Regions from separate parts of the Lysinibacillus sp. FN11 genome, predicted to be linked through region 1. Evidence: a T-box and tRNA genes for the amino acid it is inferred to sense, from the RefSeq annotation. Region 1 holds a T-box; the other regions hold tRNA genes.
What was found. The T-box of region 1 lies ahead of NP781_RS15120 (valine--tRNA ligase). A T-box ahead of a tRNA ligase gene usually reads a tRNA of that ligase, here a tRNA-Val.

Region 1 (5,418 bases):
AAATAAATGACACGTTCTTACGAAAAATCAAAACAAGCCTATGCTGAAGCTGTTCAATTAATGCCGGGTGGTGTAAGTAGCCCAGTACGTGCATTCAAATCAGTAAATATGGACCCGATTTTCATGGAATCTGGCCATGGGGCAATCATTAAAGACATTGATGGCAATGAATATATTGATTATGTATTGTCTTGGGGTCCGCTAATTTTAGGACATACACATCCCGAGGTAGTGAAAGCAATTGCAGATACAGCTGCGAAGGGTTCTTCCTTCGGTGCTCCAAGCTATACTGAAAATCGCTTAGCTCAATTAGTATTAGACCGTCTACCAGGAATGGAAATGATTCGCTTTGTTTCTTCAGGAACAGAGGCTACTATGTCTGCATTACGTGTAGCGCGTGGTGTTACAGGTCGTGATAAGATCTTAAAGTTTGAAGGGTCTTATCATGGTCACGGTGACTCCTTATTGATTAAAGCTGGTTCTGGTGTTGCCACATTAGGCCTACCTGATAGCCCTGGAGTACCTGCAGATATCGCCCGCAATACGTTGACAGTTGCCTATAATGATTTAGAAGGGGCAAAAGTAATTTTCGAAAAATTTGGCGCAGAGTTAGCTGCAGTAATTGTGGAGCCAGTCGCAGGAAATATGGGTGTTGTACCTCCACAACCAGGTTTCCTAGAAGGTTTGCGTGCGCTTACTTCAGAGCACGGTGCATTATTAATCTTTGACGAAGTCATGACAGGTTTCCGCGTAGATTATGGCTGTGCACAAGGGTATTTTGGGGTAACGCCTGATATGACTACTTTAGGTAAAGTAATCGGAGGTGGCCTCCCTGTAGGTGCATTCGCTGGGAAAAAAGAAATTATGGAGCAAGTAGCACCAGCTGGACCAATTTATCAAGCAGGAACATTATCGGGGAATCCGTTAGCGATGACAGCCGGTTATGAAACGTTATCACGTTTAGATCATGGTACGTATGATTACTTTAAAAAATTAGGAGATCAGCTTGAGGCTGGTTTCCGTGAAGCAGCAACTAAATATAATATCCCGCACACTGTTAATCGTGCAGGCTCTATGATTGGCTTCTTCTTCACGAATGAAGATGTCATTGATTTTGCTTCTGCTAAAACATCAGATTTACAATTATTCGCTGAGTATTTCCGTCTAATGGCAGAGGAAGGTATTTTCTTACCTCCTTCTCAATTCGAGGGACTATTCATCTCAACAGCTCATACGGAAGAGCACATTGCGACAACGGTGGCAGCATTCCATAAAGTATTTGCGCAATTAGCGCAATAAAATTAATTTGATAGAGCATGCTAGAATTATTTCTAGCATGCTCTTCTGCTGTTAAAAAACAAAACCATTACTAGAATTTTTGCGGGAAGTGAAAATGTTTTCCTCTGTAGGCTACTTGCTCTCCTGTGGCCTCACCTCTTTAGCTATCCTATGGGAGTCAAGCATCCTCCACTCCAACCCATAAAAATGTTTCTTTATAGCAAAGGTTTTCATAAAGTGAATGTGTTCACTATTCATTTTATGGAGAGGTGCAAGAACGCAGTGAGTGAAGCAGCTTCGCTGGTGGAACGAAAAACAACCCTCGCCTTGCAAAATTGCTTTTTCTACGTTGATATTACCTTTTTTAATGGATTAAGCAGATAGCATTATAGTGCTTGAGGAATACATGAGCAAAAAGGAATAATAGCATATATTTACTAGTAAGTAAGCTCAACTATACTGGATGAAGGACCTGCTTTTGTCAAAATTACATCTTTCAGCATAGCCAAATTGTGGGCGATATCGTTTATAATATAGCTATTCATAAAAGAAAGTAGTGAATTGATATGGCAACAGGCACACACACGGTCGAAGTACCCGTAGGGATTGAACATGTATGGGATTTCGTTAGTGATATGGAAAAATGGGCAAAGCTTGTCCCTGGTTATAATGCACATGAAATGATTGATGAGAAACACTCCACTTGGACTTTTAAAGGCAATGTTGGCGTTTTGAAAAAAACAGTTGAAGTAGAAATTACAATCTTAGAATGGTTAGCACCATCTAAAGTTACATTTGAATTAAAGGGGCTTTCTGATAACTTCACAGGAAATGGCTATTTCCTCGCAGAAAGTATCGACGCTGAAAATACTAAAATGACAGGATTCTTAGAAGTCGTTGCGGGCGGGTTAGCTGGCCCTGTTCTAAATCCAATTTTTAAACCGATCGTACCAAAGGCAACACAAATGTTAACAGATCGTGTGGCTAATAAAATTAAATTAGTAAATGTTTAATGATACCAACATCCATGGGAATGGCATGCTAGACTATTACTTCTAGCATGTCATTTTTTTAGTAGTATCTATTTTAGACTATGTTCAAATGGCAACATCCTCGCATACTATCCTTCAAATCGTCATATGATGCAAAGGGAGGGATTATTATCGAACACAAAACTTGGAATATGCGCGAAACATTTTGTTTTCCTGGATATGGCTGCCCAACTGAAATAGCAGCTGTTCAAATTAAGCCACAGTGGCAGGCGATGCAGTTAGAGGATTCTTTGCGACTTATGGGCATCTATCATATCACCGCACACGTTCGCTTTGATTTTCAAGATATGCAAGCATTTGCAGAAAATGAAGATTTAATTACAATTGATGCTCTTGATATTCAAGGAGATACTGGTTATTTTGAGTATGCCGTTCCTTTACATGTGGATTTACCAAAAGAATCCGATGTCAAAGATTTAATGGTCAAGGATATTCGCCCTAGTCTGACAAATCAGGTGTGTCAGCTTGAGTGGACAGTCACAAGTGCTTTCAATGAATATGAACCTGTTGTTGAAAAAGATGTGTTAGACAATCCGCACCTATCAACACATGCTTTCGAACAAGAGGAGACATTGGCTGTAATTGAAGAAAGTATTCAAGTGAAACAACCTGCCGCAGTAGCAGCAGCTTCACGCCAAGAGAATTCTACAACAGTTAACCAAAAAGCTATATTAAGAGAATCCTCAAGCCATATTGTTGTACGTGAATCCAGTACTTGGCATGAAGTGCCTTCTATGATTTGGGATCTAACAGAAGAATATACACCGCTTAAAGTTCGTGTTTCAAATGATGTCTTTCAAAAGTAAATAGCAGAGAAGTAGCAGGAGTAATAAGAAGACTAAATCACCTGATGTTGGCACAATAATGACACGGATAAACTGAAAAGCACAAATCGGCACGATAATGGTTCTGCAATAAAAACGAACTTGTCGTAGCCAGGGTGGTAAAAGCCAAGGGTTATACTTGCGTCGTCGCATTTGAATTGTCACTTCCTTTTCTCTTTACTTTTCTCTTACTAAAAGATGACTAAATCACTTGAAAAATGACACGATCCTGCGGTACAATAAGGAAAATCAAATACAGATGCTATGATAGGGAAGAGTAAATTTTGACTACATTTTCAGAGAGGAAACGGTAGCTGAGAAGTTTCTATTTGTACGGAATTGAAGGTAGCCCTTGAGCAGCTTTAGTGAACTAATAGTAGTTAAAGCCGGTTAAACACCGTTACCGAATTGAGAGCCAGTAGAATAGGCTGAGAAAATATGTCATTTAACATTTATCTTAACCCTGCTGGAATTAAAGGTGGTACCGCGAACTAAAACTCCTTCGTCCTTTTAGACGAGAGGAGTTTTTTTATTGGGTAAAAAAATAAATAGTATTTCTTTACCAACAGTTTTCAAACAATAGGAGGAGTCAATATGACAGAAAACATTTCAATGCCAACTAAATATGACCCACAGTCCATTGAAGCTGGTCGCTATGAATGGTGGTTACAAGGGAAGTTTTTCGAGGCACAGCCTGAAAGTGGGAAAAAACCCTATTCAATCGTTATTCCACCACCGAACGTAACAGGTAAATTACACCTAGGTCATGCTTGGGATACAACATTACAAGATATCCTCATTCGTATGAAACGCATGCAAGGCTATGATGCCCTATGGTTGCCAGGTATGGACCATGCGGGTATTGCAACACAGGCAAAAGTAGAAGCCAAGCTGCGTGAGGATAATATTACACGTTATGATTTAGGACGTGAAAAATTCCTTGAAAAAACATGGGAATGGAAAGAAGAGTATGCTGGACATATTCGTGATCAATGGGCAAAGCTTGGTCTTGGATTAGATTATACACGTGAACGTTTCACATTAGACAAAGGTCTTTCAGACGCGGTAAAAACAGTTTTTGTTCAGTTATATGAAAAAGGCTTAATTTATCGTGGTGAACGTATTATCAACTGGGACCCAGCAGCAAAAACAGCATTGTCTGATATTGAAGTAATTTATCAGGATGTGCAAGGTGCCTTCTATCATATGAAATATCCATTAGCTGATGGCTCAGGCTATGTAGAAGTTGCTACAACACGTCCCGAAACAATGCTTGGTGACTCTGGGGTAGCTGTTCACCCGAACGATGAGCGTTACCAGCACTTAATTGGTAAAAACGTTATTTTACCGATTGTAGGTCGCGAAATTCCAATTGTTGCTGACGAGTACGTTGATATGGAATTTGGTACTGGGGTTGTAAAAATGACACCAGCCCATGATCCGAACGACTTTGAAGTGGGTAATCGTCACAATCTGGAGCGCATTCTAGTAATGAATGAAGACGGTACTATGAATGATCTTGCGGGCAAATATAAAGGAATGGATCGCTTCGAATGCCGTAAGCAAATTGTTGCTGATTTACAAGAAGCAGGTGTGTTAATTCGCATTGAAGAGCATATGCATTCAGTAGGACACTCTGAGCGTTCTGGTGCTGTTGTTGAGCCATATCTTTCAGCACAATGGTTCGTTAAAATGCAACCACTTGCTGATGCTTCCCTAGAGCTACAAAAGGACGAAGAAGGGAAAGTAAACTTTGTTCCTGCTCGTTTTGAAAACACATATTCTCGCTGGATGGAGAATATTCGCGATTGGTGTATTTCTCGTCAATTATGGTGGGGCCATCAAATCCCAGCCTGGTACCATAATGAAACAGGTGAAATATACGTAGGTAAAGAAGCTCCAGCAGATGCAGAAAACTGGACGCAAGATGAAGATGTACTAGATACATGGTTCTCTTCAGCACTATGGCCGTTTTCTACTATGGGTTGGCCAGATGAAGCAAATGAAGAATATAAACGTTACTATCCAACAAATACATTAGTAACAGGCTATGATATTATTTTCTTCTGGGTTTCTCGAATGATTTTCCAGGGTCTTGAGTTTACAGATCAACGTCCATTTAAAGATGTGCTAATTCATGGTTTAGTACGTGACGGTGAAGGGCGTAAAATGAGTAAATCACTTGGCAATGGTGTTGATCCAATGGATGTCATTGAACAATACGGTGCAGATTCATTACGCTACTTCTTAGCTACTGGTTCATC
Region 2 (5,418 bases), 1.7 Mb from region 1:
AGAAAAAAGCATGTAACACACATCTGTGCTACATGCTTGATGACCCGTACGGGATTCGAACCCGTGTTACCGCCGTGAAAGGGCGGTGTCTTAACCACTTGACCAACGGGCCGTGGCTCCGAAGGCAGGACTCGAACCTGCGACAACCTGATTAACAGTCAGGTGCTACTACCAACTGAGCTACTTCGGAATAATGATGGGCCTAAATGGACTCGAACCATCGACCTCACGCTTATCAGGCGTGCGCTCTAACCAGCTGAGCTATAGGCCCATTTTGGAGCGGGTGATGAGAATCGAACTCACGACATCAGCTTGGAAGGCTGAGGTTTTACCATTAAACTACACCCGCAATAATGGTGGGTCAGGACGGAATCGAACCGCCGACACTTAGAGCTTCAATCTAATGCTCTACCAACTGAGCTACTGACCCGAAAAATGGAGGAGGTAGAGGGATTCGAACCCCCGCGCGGTGTTACCCGCCTGTCGGTTTTCAAGACCGATCCCTTCAGCCAGACTTGGGTATACCTCCAAAAATATTACAATGGTGGAGCCTAGCGGGATCGAACCGCTGACCTCCTGCGTGCAAGGCAGGCGCTCTCCCAGCTGAGCTAAGGCCCCATTTATCATGAAAGATGGTCGGAATGACAGGATTCGAACCTACGACCCCTTGGTCCCAAACCAAGTGCTCTACCAAGCTGAGCTACATTCCGTAAACATGATTTTATTGGCGCGCCCGACAGGAGTCGAACCCATAACCTTCTGATCCGTAGTCAGACGCTCTATCCAATTGAGCTACGGGCGCATGCTAATTAAAAAATGATGAGCCATGAAGGACTCGAACCTTCGACCCTCTGATTAAAAGTCAGATGCTCTACCAACTGAGCTAATGGCTCATGAAATTAAAAATGGCTGGGGTACTAGGATTCGAACCTAGGCATGACGGAATCAAAATCCGTTGCCTTACCGCTTGGCTATACCCCAATTTTAAAATGGGGCGACTGATGGGAATCGAACCCACGAATGTCGGAACCACAATCCGATGCGTTAACCACTTCGCCACAATCGCCACTATATAAATTATATTAGCTGTATTATGAACGAGTACCTCAATACCTGGCAGGGGCAGTAGGAATCGAACCCACACCAAAGGTTTTGGAGACCTCTATTCTACCGTTGAACTATGCCCCTAAAATGGTGGAGGGGGACGGATTCGAACCGCCGAACCCTAAGGAGCGGATTTACAGTCCGCCGCGTTTAGCCACTTCGCTACCCCTCCAAGGGAATGGTGCCGGCGATAGGAGTCGAACCCACGACCTACTGATTACAAGTCAGTTGCTCTACCAACTGAGCTACACCGGCAATAATAATGGCGGTCCCGACCGGGATCGAACCGGCGATCTCCTGCGTGACAGGCAGGCATGTTAACCGCTACACCACGGGACCAAAATGGTGGAGGATGACGGGCTCGAACCGCCGACCCCCTGCTTGTAAGGCAGGTGCTCTCCCAGCTGAGCTAATCCTCCACAAAAAATAAGCGAAGCGACGTCCTACTCTCACAGGGGGAAGCCCCCAACTACCATCGGCGCTAAAGAGCTTAACTTCCGTGTTCGGTATGGGAACGGGTGTGACCTCTTTGCCATCATCACTTCACTTATTCAGCTGAAAGACTTATTCTTTCAAAACTGGATAAACGATACATTGAATGTTTCAAACTTTTTTGGTTAAGTCCTCGATCGATTAGTATTCGTCAGCTCCATGTGTCACCACACTTCCACCTCGAACCTATCTACCTCATCGTCTTTGAGGGATCTTACTTACTTGCGTAATGGGAAATCTCATCTTGAGGGGGGCTTCATGCTTAGATGCTTTCAGCACTTATCCCGTCCACACATAGCTACCCAGCGATGCCTTTGGCAAGACAACTGGTACACCAGCGGTGTGTCCATCCCGGTCCTCTCGTACTAAGGACAGCTCCTCTCAAATTTCCTACGCCCACGACGGATAGGGACCGAACTGTCTCACGACGTTCTGAACCCAGCTCGCGTACCGCTTTAATGGGCGAACAGCCCAACCCTTGGGACCGACTACAGCCCCAGGATGCGATGAGCCGACATCGAGGTGCCAAACCTCCCCGTCGATGTGGACTCTTGGGGGAGATAAGCCTGTTATCCCCGGGGTAGCTTTTATCCGTTGAGCGATGGCCCTTCCATGCGGAACCACCGGATCACTAAGCCCGTCTTTCGACCCTGCTCGACTTGTAGGTCTCGCAGTCAAGCTCCCTTGTGCCTTTACACTCTACGAATGATTTCCAACCATTCTGAGGGAACCTTTGGGCGCCTCCGTTACCTTTTAGGAGGCGACCGCCCCAGTCAAACTGTCCGCCTGACACTGTCTCCTGCCCCGCTAAGGGGCATGGGTTAGAATTTCAATACAACCAGGGTAGTATCCCACCGACGCCTCCTTCGAAGCTGGCGCTCCGAGATCTCTGGCTCCTACCTATCCTGTACAAGTTGTACCAAAATTCAATATCAGGCTACAGTAAAGCTCCACGGGGTCTTTCCGTCCTGTCGCGGGTAACCTGCATCTTCACAGGTACTATAATTTCACCGAGTCTCTCGTTGAGACAGTGCCCAGATCGTTACGCCTTTCGTGCGGGTCGGAACTTACCCGACAAGGAATTTCGCTACCTTAGGACCGTTATAGTTACGGCCGCCGTTTACTGGGGCTTCAATTCGCAGCTTCGCTTGCGCTAACCACTCCTCTTAACCTTCCAGCACCGGGCAGGCGTCAGCCCCTATACGTCACCTTACGGTTTTGCAGAGACCTGTGTTTTTGCTAAACAGTCGCCTGGGCCTATTCACTGCGGCTCTCATGCGCTTGCACGCTCAAGAGCACCCCTTCTCCCGAAGTTACGGGGTCATTTTGCCGAGTTCCTTAACGAGAGTTCTCTCGCACACCTTAGGATTCTCTCCTCGACTACCTGTGTCGGTTTGCGGTACGGGCACCTCTCACCTCGATAGAGGCTTTTCTTGGCAGTGTGAAATCAGGAACTTCGTCCATACGGACTCGCCATCACAGCTCAACGTTACAGTGTGCGGATTTGCCTACACACACGCCTTACTGCTTGGACGCGCACAACCAACGGCGCGCTTACCCTATCCTACTGCGTCCCCCCATTTCTCAAACGGTGAGGAGGTGGTACAGGAATATCAACCTGTTGTCCATCGCCTACGCCTATCGGCCTCGGCTTAGGTCCCGACTAACCCTGAGCGGACGAGCCTTCCTCAGGAAACCTTAGTCATACGGTGGACGGGATTCTCACCCGTCTTTCGCTACTCATACCGGCATTCTCACTTCTAAGCGCTCCACCAGTCCTTCCGGTCTGACTTCAACGCACTTAGAACGCTCTCCTACCACTGACATCGTAGATGTCAATCCACAGCTTCGGTGAATCGTTTAGCCCCGATACATTTTCGGCGCAGCGTCACTCGACCAGTGAGCTATTACGCACTCTTTAAATGATGGCTGCTTCTAAGCCAACATCCTGGTTGTCTGTGCAACGCCACATCCTTTTCCACTTAACGATTACTTTGGGACCTTAGCTGGTGGTCTGGGCTGTTTCCCTTTTGACTACGGATCTTATCACTCGCAGTCTGACTCCCGTGTATAAATATCTGGCATTCGGAGTTTGTCTGAATTCGGTAAACCGGGATGGCCCCCTAGTCCAAACAGTGCTCTACCTCCAGTATTCTCATCACGAGGCTAGCCCTAAAGCTATTTCGGAGAGAACCAGCTATCTCCAAGTTCGATTGGAATTTCTCCGCTACCCACACCTCATCCCCGCACTTTTCAACGTGCGTGGGTTCGGGCCTCCAGTAAGTGTTACCTCACCTTCACCCTGGACATGGGTAGATCACCTGGTTTCGGGTCTACGACCACGTACTATTTCGCCCTATTCAGACTCGCTTTCGCTGCGGCTCCGCCTTCTAAAGCTTAACCTCGCACGTAATCGTAACTCGCCGGTTCATTCTACAAAAGGCACGCTATCACCCATTAACGGGCTCTAACTACTTGTAGGCACACGGTTTCAGGATCTCTTTCACTCCCCTTCCGGGGTGCTTTTCACCTTTCCCTCACGGTACTGGTTCACTATCGGTCACTAGGTAGTATTTAGCCTTGGGAGATGGTCCTCCCGGATTCCGACGGAATTTCACGTGTTCCGCCGTACTCAGGATCCACTCAGGAGAGAACGAACTTTCGACTACAGGGCTTTTACCTGCTCTGGCGGACCTTTCCAAGTCGCTTCATCTAACTCGCTCTTTTGTAACTCCGTATTGAGTGTCCTACAACCCCAAGAGGCAAGCCTCTTGGTTTGGGCTCTTCCCGTTTCGCTCGCCGCTACTCAGGGAATCGATTTTTCTTTCTCTTCCTCCAGGTACTTAGATGTTTCAGTTCCCTGGGTCTGCCTTCAAGACGCTATGTATTCACGTCAAGATACTACGCGATTAAACGTAGTGGGTTCCCCCATTCGGAAATCTCCGGATCAAAGCTCACTTACAGCTCCCCGAAGCATATCGGTGTTAGTGCCGTCCTTCTTCGGCTCCTAGTGCCAAGGCATTCGCCGTGCGCCCTTAATAACTTAACCAAGTTATTAAGCCTATAAAAAACTTAAAAAATAAATGTGTTTGTTACAATTTCAATGTCGTTTTATCCAGTTTTCAAAGAACAAGTTTTGAAGTGTTTCATTCAGATAGAATGAACCTTCAAAACTGAACGCAAAACGTAATCGTACAAACCCAAGGTTTGTATTCCGAAATAATCCTTAGAAAGGAGGTGATCCAGCCGCACCTTCCGATACGGCTACCTTGTTACGACTTCACCCCAATCATCTATCCCACCTTCGGCGGCTGGCTCCAAAAGGTTACCTCACCGACTTCGGGTGTTACAAACTCTCGTGGTGTGACGGGCGGTGTGTACAAGGCCCGGGAACGTATTCACCGCGGCATGCTGATCCGCGATTACTAGCGATTCCGGCTTCATGTAGGCGAGTTGCAGCCTACAATCCGAACTGAGAACGACTTTATCGGATTAGCTCCCTCTCGCGAGTTGGCAACCGTTTGTATCGTCCATTGTAGCACGTGTGTAGCCCAGGTCATAAGGGGCATGATGATTTGACGTCATCCCCACCTTCCTCCGGTTTGTCACCGGCAGTCACCTTAGAGTGCCCAACTAAATGATGGCAACTAAGATCAAGGGTTGCGCTCGTTGCGGGACTTAACCCAACATCTCACGACACGAGCTGACGACAACCATGCACCACCTGTCACCGTTGCCCCCGAAGGGGAAACTATATCTCTACAGTGGTCAACGGGATGTCAAGACCTGGTAAGGTTCTTCGCGTTGCTTCGAATTAAACCA
Region 3 (5,418 bases), 330 kb from region 1:
GAGAGGTTGTAGCCCAAGCCCTAGGTGTAACTAGTGATGGTGTAATTTTTACGGGTAGTGGAACAGAGGGAAATCTCATAGCCATCTTGTCGTTAGCACTAGCCTCAAAAAAAGGAAAACACATTATTTCTTCTCAAGCTGAGCATACGTCAGTGCATGCAGCTTTGAATACACTTGAGAAAAAGGGCTTTACTGTAACAAAATTACCTTTGCAGAAGGATGGTTGTGTTGATCTGGGACAATTGCAACAAGCAATCCGAGAAGAGACTGCTTTGATTACCATTCAACATGTCAATTCTGAAATTGGTTCAATCCAGCCTGTAGAGAAAATCGTAAAGATGGCAAGAAAATCAAATATTTTCTGTCACGTTGATTGTGTACAATCATTTGGTAAACTAGCTATACCAAAGGGGGCCGATGCTATTACCATCTCGGCTCATAAAATAGGTGGGCCAAAGGGCTGCGGTGCTATATATATGAACCCTGCAATCAGAGTACCTGCATTAACACCAGGTGTGACACATGAGAGGGGTCTTAGAGGGGGAACATTAGATACTCCTGCAATCGTGGCCTTTGCCGCGGCAATTGAAAACTATCAATATGAGTTGCAACATTATGAAACGTTAAGAGATTATTTTGAAAATAATTTACCTGAAACATGTCAGCTCGTTGAATGTAAACAGCAACTACCTAATATTTGTGGGGTAATGATGGAGAAAGTAGAGGGGCAATATGTTCTTTTAAAGTTAAATGAGGCGGGAATCTGTATCTCTACTGGTAGTGCATGTGATATTCATAGTGAATCGGGAACAAAGGCTATTCTATCTATGGGGTTCTCTTTGGAAGCGGCACGCCAATTTTTTAGAATATCTTTTGGTCCTTCTACTACACTTGAGGATATTGTAAAATTAAAAATAGAGCTTTCAAATATTTAATGAAAAGAAGAGTGAAGGATTATCTATATTCTTCACTTGTATTGAAATAGATTATAAGCTAAGAATATCGGCAAATAAAATAATTGTTTTCTTTTGAACCAACAATTGCTATAATATTTTGCAGGGCAATATTTTCTCTTACTTAACAAAAATAACTTTAAAAAGTAATAATTTTTTTTTTATAAAAAAGTATTGCACAATGTTAGAAAACGTTATACAATAATTCTTGTCTTGAAGGACAGGTAAACAACTTCAAAACAAGATACATAACAAAGTCTAGTGATGATGGCAAAGAGGTCACACCCGTTCCCATACCGAACACGGAAGTTAAGCTCTTTAGCGCCGATGGTAGTTGGGGGCTTCCCCCTGTGAGAGTAGGACGTCGCTAGGCATAATACCCAGGAGGATTAGCTCAGCTGGGAGAGCATCTGCCTTACAAGCAGAGGGTCGGCGGTTCGAGCCCGTCATCCTCCACCATATGCCGGTTTAGCTCAGCAGGTAGAGCAACTGACTTGTAATCAGTAGGTCGTGGGTTCGATTCCTATAGCCGGCACCATTTTTTCGAGCCATTAGCTCAGTTGGTAGAGCATCTGACTTTTAATCAGAGGGTCGAAGGTTCGAGTCCTTCATGGCTCACCATTTTTAAATAATAATAAGCGGGTGTGGCGGAATTGGCAGACGCACTAGACTTAGGATCTAGCGCCGCAAGGCGTGGGGGTTCGACTCCCTTCACCCGCACCATTATTTTCATTGCCAGATAAAAAAACTTATGCACATGCGGAAGTAGTTCAGTGGTAGAACACCACCTTGCCAAGGTGGGGGTCGCGAGTTCGAACCTCGTCTTCCGCTCCAAATGTGCCGGGGTGGCGGAACTGGCAGACGCACAGGACTTAAAATCCTGCGGTAGGTGACTACCGTACCGGTTCGATTCCGGTCCTCGGCACCATTTTAAATGCGCCCGTAGCTCAATTGGATAGAGCGTCTGACTACGGATCAGAAGGTTATGGGTTCGACTCCTGTCGGGCGCGCCAAAAGAACAACGGGAAGTAGCTCAGCTTGGTAGAGCACTTGGTTTGGGACCAAGGGGTCGCAGGTTCGAATCCTGTCTTCCCGACCATTTCCAAAAAAATTATGGGGCCTTAGCTCAGCTGGGAGAGCGCCTGCCTTGCACGCAGGAGGTCAGCGGTTCGATCCCGCTAGGCTCCACCATAAGTAAATTAACCAGTATAAAGATCCTGGCGGCGTAGCTCAGCTGGCTAGAGCGTACGGTTCATACCCGTAAGGTCGGGGGTTCGATCCCCTCTGCCGCCATCTTAAAGGACCTTTAGCTCAGTTGGTTAGAGCAGACGGCTCATAACCGTCCGGTCGCAGGTTCGAGTCCTGCAAGGTCCACCATTTATATATTGTAACGGAGGTATACCCAAGTCTGGCTGAAGGGATCGGTCTTGAAAACCGACAGGCGGGTAACACCGCGCGGGGGTTCGAATCCCTCTACCTCCTCCAGTTTTAAATTTTTATAAATGGTGCTTTAAAAACTCGAAACAGCATAAAATTATCGCGGGGTGGAGCAGTGGTAGCTCGTCGGGCTCATAACCCGAAGGTCGTTGGTTCAAATCCAGCCCCCGCAACCAAAAGGTCCCGTGGTGTAGCGGTTAACATGCCTGCCTGTCACGCAGGAGATCGCCGGTTCGATCCCGGTCGGGACCGCCATTTTTAAAATAAAAGTCATGAGAAGCAAAAGAATGAGTAAGCTTAGCATGGACGAAATGGGTCAGTAGCTCAGTTGGTAGAGCATTAGATTGAAGCTCTAAGTGTCGGCGGTTCGATTCCGTCCTGACCCACCATTTATGCGGGTGTAGTTTAATGGTAAAACCTCAGCCTTCCAAGCTGATGTCGTGGGTTCGATTCCCATCACCCGCTCCAAGGGCCTATAGCTCAGCTGGTTAGAGCGCACGCCTGATAAGCGTGAGGTCGATGGTTCGAGTCCATTTAGGCCCACCATTATTCCGAAGTAGCTCAGTTGGTAGTAGCACCTGACTGTTAATCAGGTTGTCGCAGGTTCGAGTCCTGCCTTCGGAGCCATTTTTATTTTGGGGAAGTACTCAAGAGGCTGAAGAGGCGCCCCTGCTAAGGGTGTAGGTCGGGTAACCGGCGCGAGGGTTCAAATCCCTCCTTCTCCGCCATGGGCCCGTTGGTCAAGTGGTTAAGACACCGCCCTTTCACGGCGGTAACACGGGTTCGAATCCCGTACGGGTCATACTAAGTGCAGTAGATGAATTTACATCTACTGCACTTTTTAATTTATTAGATACTTAGATTAATAACATAGCTATATTAAATGAAAGCCTACACAGATTAATCATTCTGTGTAGGCTTATTTTTTCAAATTAACGATTAAATTTTTCGTCCTTTTCCATATGGGATGCAAAGAGGTGTACCAAAGATTGGATCTGTCGTCATTTGGCAATCAAGGTCAAACACATGACTAACTAAATCAGTTGTCATAATTTCTTCTGGTTTCCCTTGACGATAGACACCACGGTCACGCACTGTAATAATATGATCGGCATAGCGACAAGCAAGATTAATATCATGTAATACCATAATGATAGTTCGCTTTTGCTGTTGGTTCAATTCGTACAGTAAATCTAAAACGTCTATTTGATGAGTTAAATCTAAGTATGTCGTAGGCTCGTCTAAAAGAATGATATCTGTATCTTGAGCAAGCGTCATAGCTATCCACGCACGTTGACGTTGTCCTCCTGATAGCTCATCTACTGGTCTATCTTGTAAATGCTCAGTACCTGTAGCTTTTAAAGCATTTAAAACGATTTCTTCATCCTTTTCAGTCCACTGTTGTCGCCAACTTTGGTAAGGATAGCGACCTTGTTTCACAAGTTGTAGGACAGTTAATCCTTCTGGTGCAACAGGAGATTGGGGAAGAATAGAGAGGTTTTTAGCCACTTGTTTTGTTGATAATTTAAAAATATCCTCACCATCTAATAAAACGGAGCCTTTTTTAGGTTTTAATAATCGAGCAATGGAGCGTAAGAGTGTGGATTTAATTTAATTATTGGCAATAAATTACGACAAGAAAAAGATTATGCGAAACTTAGCAAAATTGCTCCAACAGTGTTTTCTGAAACATTACGTGGCGACTGGAAAGAGAATTTTAAATTATTCGCTAAAGCAGTAAATCAAGAAACAAAAGGTGAAGAAGTACTAAAAGCTTACGAAGATAAGTTACAAGCACTGAAAGAAGAGCTTGGAGAACAAACCAACCAAGAAGTTTCATTTGTACGCTTTATGGCCGATAAATCTCGTATCTATTACACAGATTCATTCTCAGGTGTGATTTTTGATGCTTTAGGATTTAAACGTGTTGCAGCGCAAGCAGATTTATTTAAAGATAATGCAAAACTAGGAAACTTAGCGATTGAAGTTGGGAAAGAAGCAATCCCTCAAATGGATGGGGATGTTATTTTCTACTTCACGTACATGCCAACAGGTGATGATTCAGCACTAGCAACTGAACAAGAGTGGACACAAGACCCACTTTGGAAAAACTTAACAGCTGTCCAAAAAGGCAATGCACATAAGGTGGATGATGTCATTTGGAATACGGCTGGAGGCATTTTAGCTGCGAATATTATGCTAGATCAAGTGAAAGAAATCTTTGTTAAATAATTTTCTCATAAACTATACATTTATCGGTGTTTGATAAATGTATAGTTTTTTTATTTCCTAATATATACTCTCCTGGTACTATTAAGTTAGATAGACTATGATGTAGATATTGACCGTAAATTGAGGGGGATGGCGATGAAGGAAAAATTAAGGTGGGTTTATAATCAGCATTATTTAGAGCAAGACCATATAAAACAAGCAACTGCAATACTTCCATATTTTTCACTAGACCAAGTGAGAAAGATTGGTCAATTTCAGCGTACATATGAGCATTTTGAGAAGACACCACTCCATCATCTTGAGGCACTATCTTCATATATGGGTGTAGAAAAAATCATGATTAAAGATGAATCTTATCGATTTGGTTTAAATGCCTTTAAAGTTTTAGGCGGAATTTATGCAATTGCACAATATGTTGCCAATAAGCTTGGAAGGAATATAGAGGAGCTATCGTTTGAACAGTTAAAAACCCCAGAAGTAAGAGCGCAAGTAGGCAATCCAACATTTATTTCAACGACAGATGGTAATCATGGTCGTGGTGTGGCCTGGGCGGCAAGAGAACTGGGTTTTCAAGCAAGAATATATATGCCAACTGGTAGCTCCGCTGAGCGGTTACTGCATATTAAAAGTGAAGGGGCTTTTGCTGAAATTACGACAATGAATTATGACGATACTGTTCGTTATACCTCACGGCTTGCACAAGAAAATGGCTGGGTCTTGATTCAGGATACGATGTGGGAAGGCTATGAAGAAATTCCATTATGGATTATGCAGGGGTACACAACCCTTGTACAGG
Region 4 (5,418 bases), 670 kb from region 1:
TACATAGTATTTGTTAACACGACACCGTCGCTTATTCTAATAATACGGTCTGTGTAAGTAAGCATTTCCTCATCGTGCGTCACCATTAATGTTGTAATATTTAATGTTTTAGTTAATTCTTTTAGTAGCAACATGATTTCCTTGGAGCGCTGGGAATCTAAACTAGCCGTTGGTTCATCAGCAAATAATACTTTCGGTTGATGAATAATAGCACGTGCAATTGCTACACGCTGCTTCTCTCCCCCTGACAAGGAGGAAGGGTAGGCAGTTTTACGATGTTCCATTCCGACTAACTTCAATAGCCGATTGACTTCATATTTCTGTTCATTCTTTTTTAATGGAGATTCAGCCACATCTAGCATTAATAGCAATTGTTCCTCTACTGTCAAAAATGGAACAAGATGAGCAAATTGAAAAACAAAGCCGAATTTACTTGCACGTAATTTTCGTACCTGTTCAGTTTTCATCGTCGTAAGATTCTGCTCTTCAAATAGCACTTGCCCATCTGTTGCTGGTTGTAGTCCAGCAGCAATCGTTAATAATGTACTTTTCCCAGAGCCCGAAGCACCTACCAATGCTGTAATCTCTCCTTCTTTTAAAGAAAAATTGATGCCCTTTAAGATCTCTTCCTCCACTTCACCATTCTTAAACGTTTTTCGTACTTCATCAATTGTAAATAACGTCATGATTAAGCCTCCCCCTGCTGTATTGCTTGTAAAGGTTCAATTTTTTTAATTTGCATTCCTGACAAGGTCGCACCAATAAAGCCTATGAGGAGGAATACAACGGATAACTGTGTTGTAGTGCCTATTGTTAAAGTAAATGGCATCCCTTTAGGAGCAACTATATTAAATAGCTGGCTAAGACTGACAGATACCACAAGTGAAAAGATTGTAATAATAGCCATCTGTGTCCAGATCATTTTAAATAGCTTACTTGTTTTTAATCCGATCGCTTTTAAAATGCCATACAAGCCAATTTTTTGTACATTCATCATGTAGAAGAAAATAGCAAACAACATCCCACTAATCACAACTAAGAACCATATAATCATATTTAAAGATAATTGTTCCGCATTATAACTGGGGATAGTTTTGAGAAACTCTTTATTGCTATATGCTTGCAATCCCTTAATATCATTTGGCTCACTATTTGGTACAAAAATCAACTGTTTATCAGCTACTCGATACATCTCCTGGTAGGCCTCTTCACTAATATAAGCAACGGGAGCATGGCTATATTTTTTTTGCTCTACAAAACCTTTTACAATGAACTTTCCACTGTATTGATTATTCGTTAATATATCTCCAACTTGTATTCCTTTATCTTGTAGTGAGCTATCCAAAAGCACCTCGTCTTGATGCACATTGCTAAAAAGTGAAGATTCCGTTGATGTCACAAAGGCTACACTTTGTTGTTTATCATCCTGATCATTTAAAAAGCCCATCTGGATCGAAAAAGCTACTGCCTCTTTTTCTTTACTTATGACTTTCTGCTGCAGGTGGCTATCGATTCTTGAAAGATTAAACGTGCCATCTGCATCCTCAGCCATATAAAATTGTCCCTTCGGTAAATCCTTAATTAAAGCTGCATTATCCTGTGACAGACCATTTGCTAAACCCGAAATAATAAACGTTAAAAAACTAACTAGGAAGATAATGGAGCCCAAGATTAAAAACCGTACTTTATTCTTCTTCATTTCTTTCCAGGCAAGATTCATCACTAACCCCTCCATTTCTTTAATTACTCCTAGCTTAGAATTGTTAAATGAACAGAGCATGAACTAATCGTTAAAATGTAGAGATCCTATAAAAAGCCGCTCTATAAAGGCATTTTTATCCCATAGAGTGGCTTCTTTTTTGAATCTTATTTATCTTTACTTGCTAAAATCTTTTTTGCTAACAAAATTTCTCCTACTATAAATGAATTGGTATTTTTTATAACAATTATATATTTTATAAAACTTATAGTAAGGTTTGTTTAACAGATTACATAATTCGAGAGGTATATACATGAAAAAATTTTTAAGAATTTCTTTAGTTCTACCCTTGTTATTGTCATAGTGTCTATAGTAGTTTTACTATTATTTAGGACGTAATAATCATAGTAATCTATCTGGAAGTATGGCTGAAAAATCGATCAACATTTAACAAATTGAGGGCAAAGTAGGATCTGTCATCCATCATTCTGCAGCGTTTGCAGCTGGAGATATCATTTCTACTGCAGAAGATTTATAGTTGTTTGACAGAGACTTGCGTAACAACGTATGGATAAGCAAAGAAATATCAGAGCTGATGAGTACTACCCATGTTAAAAAGTTACCATATTAATATGGATATAGTTTGTATACGCAAGATATCCTTTAAATAGCTTTAGATTGCTAATACAGCACAAAATATAACTGACGTAAACGCAACAATAAGACCCATTAAGTCCACCTTTCTTTTATCTATGCTTATATACTTTTTATAATTTTTTACAACAAAAAAAGAATCCTTGATATATCAAGGATTCTTCGTTGTAATGGATACCGGTGGTCGGGGTCGAACCGACACTCCAAAGGAACACGATTTTGAGTCGTGCGCGTCTGCCAATTCCGCCACACCGGCATAATGGAGATAAAAAAAATCGGATAAACCGATTAACAGTTAAAATATGGAGGCGGCAACCGGATTTGAACCGGTGATAAGGGTGTTGCAGACCCGTGCCTTACCACTTGGCTATGCCGCCAGTCATACATGGAGCGGAAGACGAGGTTCGAACTCGCGACCCCCACCTTGGCAAGGTGGTGTTCTACCACTGAACTACTTCCGCAAAAATGGCTGGGGTACTAGGATTCGAACCTAGGCATGACGGAATCAAAATCCGTTGCCTTACCGCTTGGCTATACCCCAACAATGGGGCGACTGATGGGAATCGAACCCACGAATGCCGGAACCACAATCCGGTGCGTTAACCACTTCGCCACAATCGCCATTGTATTATGATGTTTATTAATTTTATATTAGATGGGGCGACTGATGGGAATCGAACCCACGAATGCCGGAACCACAATCCGGTGCGTTAACCACTTCGCCACAATCGCCATAAAATTAATTGGCAGGGGCAGTAGGAATCGAACCCACACCAAAGGTTTTGGAGACCTCTATTCTACCGTTGAACTATGCCCCTAAAATAATAAAACTGGTGGAGGGGGACGGATTCGAACCGCCGAACCCTAAGGAGCGGATTTACAGTCCGCCGCGTTTAGCCACTTCGCTACCCCTCCGGGAAAATCTGGTGCCGGCTATAGGAATCGAACCCACGACCTACTGATTACAAGTCAGTTGCTCTACCTGCTGAGCTAAACCGGCAAAAAAACAAGATGGGTCAGGACGGAATCGAACCGCCGACACTTAGAGCTTCAATCTAATGCTCTACCAACTGAGCTACTGACCCATATTAAAAAATGGCGGTCCCGACCGGGATCGAACCGGCGATCTCCTGCGTGACAGGCAGGCATGTTAACCGCTACACCACGGGACCATTTGGTTGCGGGGGCTGGATTTGAACCAACGACCTTCGGGTTATGAGCCCGACGAGCTACCACTGCTCCACCCCGCGATAATACTATAGTGTTGTTAAAATAATGGTGGAGGATGACGGGCTCGAACCGCCGACCCTCTGCTTGTAAGGCAGATGCTCTCCCAGCTGAGCTAATCCTCCATCTGGGTATTGAAATAATGGTGACCCCTACGGGATTCGAACCCGTGTTACCGCCGTGAAAGGGCGGTGTCTTAACCACTTGACCAAGGGGCCATCGTTTGGAACAAATCAAAGTGCTGGCGGAGAGTAAGGGATTTGAACCCTTGAGACAGTGTTAACCGCCTACACGATTTCCAATCGTGCTCCTTCGGCCACTCGGACAACTCTCCAAGAATGGCTCCGAAGGCAGGACTCGAACCTGCGACAACCTGATTAACAGTCAGGTGCTACTACCAACTGAGCTACTTCGGAATAATTTTGGTATATAGCCTAGCGACGTCCTACTCTCACAGGGGGAAGCCCCCAACTACCATCGGCGCTAAAGAGCTTAACTTCCGTGTTCGGTATGGGAACGGGTGTGACCTCTTTGCCATCATCACTAGACTATTTGAAAGACAATACTTATTATAACATATCTTATAAAAATTACAAGTATATTCTAATATTTTATTCTTTCAAAACTGGATAAACGGTGCATTGAATGTTTCAAACGTTTTGGTTAAGTCCTCGATCGATTAGTATTCGTCAGCTCCATGTGTCACCACACTTCCACCTCGAACCTATCTACCTCATCGTCTTTGAGGGATCTTACTTACTTGCGTAATGGGAAATCTCATCTTGAGGGGGCTTCATGCTTAGATGCTTTCAGCACTTATCCCGTCCACACATAGCTACCCAGCGATGCCTTTGGCAAGACAACTGGTACACCAGCGGTGTGTCCATCCCGGTCCTCTCGTACTAAGGACAGCTCCTCTCAAATTTCCTACGCCCACGACGGATAGGGACCGAACTGTCTCACGACGTTCTGAACCCAGCTCGCGTACCGCTTTAATGGGCGAACAGCCCAACCCTTGGGACCGACTACAGCCCCAGGATGCGATGAGCCGACATCGAGGTGCCAAACCTCCCCGTCGATGTGGACTCTTGGGGGAGATAAGCCTGTTATCCCCGGGGTAGCTTTTATCCGTTGAGCGATGGCCCTTCCATGCGGAACCACCGGATCACTAAGCCCGTCTTTCGACCCTGCTCGACTTGTAGGTCTCGCAGTCAAGCTCCCTTGTGCCTTTACACTCTACGAATGATTTCCAACCATTCTGAGGGAACCTTTGGGCGCCTCCGTTACCTTTTAGGAGGCGACCGCCCCAGTCAAACTGTCCGCCTGACACTGTCTCCTGCCCCGCTAAGGGGCATGGGTTAGAATTTCAATACAACCAGGGTAGTATCCCACCGACGCCTCCTTCGAAGCTGGCGCTCCGAGATCTCTGGCTCCTACCTATCCTGTACAAGTTGTACCAAAATTCAATATCAGGCTACAGTAAAGCTCCACGGGGTCTTTCCGTCCTGTCGCGGGTAACCTGCATCTTCACAGGTACTATAATTTCACCGAGTCTCTCGTTGAGACAGTGCCCAGATCGTTACGCCTTTCGTGCGGGTCGGAACTTACCCGACAAGGAATTTCGCTACCTTAGGACCGTTATAGTTACGGCCGCCGTTTACTGGGGCTTCAATTCGCAGCTTCGCTTGCGCTAACCACTCCTCTTAACCTTCCAGCACCGGGCAGGCGTCAGCCCCTATACGTCACCTTACGGTTTTGCAGAGACCTGTGTTTTTGCTAAACAGTCGCCTGGGCCTATTCACTGCGGCTCTCATGCGCTTGCACGCTCAAGAGCACCC

Region 2: it has a tRNA-Val gene. The T-box ahead of NP781_RS15120 (valine--tRNA ligase) is inferred to sense a tRNA for this amino acid. The anticodon was not compared.
Region 3: it has a tRNA-Val gene. The T-box ahead of NP781_RS15120 (valine--tRNA ligase) is inferred to sense a tRNA for this amino acid. The anticodon was not compared.
Region 4: it has a tRNA-Val gene. The T-box ahead of NP781_RS15120 (valine--tRNA ligase) is inferred to sense a tRNA for this amino acid. The anticodon was not compared.

What each region holds. Positions count from the first base shown of each region.
Region 1 is NZ_CP102383.1:2,831,379-2,836,796, reverse strand. It holds gene hemB (porphobilinogen synthase) at 1-6, shown strand, start outside; gene hemL (glutamate-1-semialdehyde 2,1-aminomutase) at 7-1,299, shown strand; gene NP781_RS15135 (SRPBCC family protein) at 1,845-2,291, shown strand; gene NP781_RS15130 (valyl-tRNA synthetase) at 2,372-3,136, shown strand; T-box leader at 3,410-3,667, shown strand; gene NP781_RS15120 (valine--tRNA ligase) at 3,749-5,418, shown strand, end outside.
Region 2 is NZ_CP102383.1:4,577,310-4,582,727, reverse strand. It holds tRNA gene NP781_RS23990 (tRNA-Glu) at 41-112, opposite strand; tRNA gene NP781_RS23985 (tRNA-Asn) at 114-190, opposite strand; tRNA gene NP781_RS23980 (tRNA-Ile) at 198-271, opposite strand; tRNA gene NP781_RS23975 (tRNA-Gly) at 276-349, opposite strand; tRNA gene NP781_RS23970 (tRNA-Phe) at 355-430, opposite strand; tRNA gene NP781_RS23965 (tRNA-Ser) at 437-529, opposite strand; tRNA gene NP781_RS23960 (tRNA-Ala) at 543-618, opposite strand; tRNA gene NP781_RS23955 (tRNA-Pro) at 634-710, opposite strand; tRNA gene NP781_RS23950 (tRNA-Arg) at 726-802, opposite strand; tRNA gene NP781_RS23945 (tRNA-Lys) at 821-893, opposite strand; tRNA gene NP781_RS23940 (tRNA-Gln) at 907-981, opposite strand; tRNA gene NP781_RS23935 (tRNA-His) at 991-1,066, opposite strand; tRNA gene NP781_RS23930 (tRNA-Trp) at 1,115-1,188, opposite strand; tRNA gene NP781_RS23925 (tRNA-Tyr) at 1,193-1,276, opposite strand; tRNA gene NP781_RS23920 (tRNA-Thr) at 1,284-1,359, opposite strand; tRNA gene NP781_RS23915 (tRNA-Asp) at 1,368-1,443, opposite strand; tRNA gene NP781_RS23910 (tRNA-Val) at 1,448-1,523, opposite strand; rRNA gene rrf (5S ribosomal RNA) at 1,535-1,650, opposite strand; rRNA gene NP781_RS23900 (23S ribosomal RNA) at 1,718-4,645, opposite strand; rRNA gene NP781_RS23895 (16S ribosomal RNA) at 4,827-5,418, opposite strand, start outside.
Region 3 is NZ_CP102383.1:3,161,354-3,166,771, reverse strand. It holds gene NP781_RS16770 (cysteine desulfurase family protein) at 1-935, shown strand, start outside; rRNA gene rrf (5S ribosomal RNA) at 1,211-1,326, shown strand; tRNA gene NP781_RS16760 (tRNA-Val) at 1,337-1,412, shown strand; tRNA gene NP781_RS16755 (tRNA-Thr) at 1,416-1,491, shown strand; tRNA gene NP781_RS16750 (tRNA-Lys) at 1,499-1,574, shown strand; tRNA gene NP781_RS16745 (tRNA-Leu) at 1,592-1,676, shown strand; tRNA gene NP781_RS16740 (tRNA-Gly) at 1,713-1,787, shown strand; tRNA gene NP781_RS16735 (tRNA-Leu) at 1,793-1,881, shown strand; tRNA gene NP781_RS16730 (tRNA-Arg) at 1,890-1,966, shown strand; tRNA gene NP781_RS16725 (tRNA-Pro) at 1,976-2,052, shown strand; tRNA gene NP781_RS16720 (tRNA-Ala) at 2,069-2,144, shown strand; tRNA gene NP781_RS16715 (tRNA-Met) at 2,173-2,246, shown strand; tRNA gene NP781_RS16710 (tRNA-Ile) at 2,254-2,330, shown strand; tRNA gene NP781_RS16705 (tRNA-Ser) at 2,346-2,438, shown strand; tRNA gene NP781_RS16700 (tRNA-Met) at 2,492-2,566, shown strand; tRNA gene NP781_RS16695 (tRNA-Asp) at 2,570-2,645, shown strand; tRNA gene NP781_RS16690 (tRNA-Phe) at 2,704-2,779, shown strand; tRNA gene NP781_RS16685 (tRNA-Gly) at 2,785-2,858, shown strand; tRNA gene NP781_RS16680 (tRNA-Ile) at 2,860-2,936, shown strand; tRNA gene NP781_RS16675 (tRNA-Asn) at 2,941-3,017, shown strand; tRNA gene NP781_RS16670 (tRNA-Ser) at 3,028-3,118, shown strand; tRNA gene NP781_RS16665 (tRNA-Glu) at 3,121-3,192, shown strand; partial or broken gene NP781_RS16660 (ABC transporter ATP-binding protein) at 3,330-3,998, opposite strand; partial or broken gene NP781_RS16655 (ABC transporter substrate-binding protein) at 3,999-4,622, shown strand; gene NP781_RS16650 (diaminopropionate ammonia-lyase) at 4,758-5,418, shown strand, end outside.
Region 4 is NZ_CP102383.1:3,500,937-3,506,354, forward strand. It holds gene NP781_RS18465 (ABC transporter ATP-binding protein) at 1-686, opposite strand, end outside; gene NP781_RS18470 (ABC transporter permease) at 689-1,720, opposite strand; tRNA gene NP781_RS18475 (tRNA-Leu) at 2,529-2,609, opposite strand; tRNA gene NP781_RS18480 (tRNA-Cys) at 2,657-2,730, opposite strand; tRNA gene NP781_RS18485 (tRNA-Gly) at 2,740-2,814, opposite strand; tRNA gene NP781_RS18490 (tRNA-Gln) at 2,820-2,894, opposite strand; tRNA gene NP781_RS18495 (tRNA-His) at 2,899-2,974, opposite strand; tRNA gene NP781_RS18500 (tRNA-His) at 3,010-3,085, opposite strand; tRNA gene NP781_RS18505 (tRNA-Trp) at 3,098-3,171, opposite strand; tRNA gene NP781_RS18510 (tRNA-Tyr) at 3,185-3,268, opposite strand; tRNA gene NP781_RS18515 (tRNA-Thr) at 3,278-3,353, opposite strand; tRNA gene NP781_RS18520 (tRNA-Phe) at 3,366-3,438, opposite strand; tRNA gene NP781_RS18525 (tRNA-Asp) at 3,450-3,525, opposite strand; tRNA gene NP781_RS18530 (tRNA-Met) at 3,529-3,603, opposite strand; tRNA gene NP781_RS18535 (tRNA-Val) at 3,630-3,705, opposite strand; tRNA gene NP781_RS18540 (tRNA-Glu) at 3,724-3,798, opposite strand; tRNA gene NP781_RS18545 (tRNA-Ser) at 3,823-3,914, opposite strand; tRNA gene NP781_RS18550 (tRNA-Asn) at 3,920-3,996, opposite strand; rRNA gene rrf (5S ribosomal RNA) at 4,013-4,128, opposite strand; rRNA gene NP781_RS18560 (23S ribosomal RNA) at 4,240-5,418, opposite strand, start outside.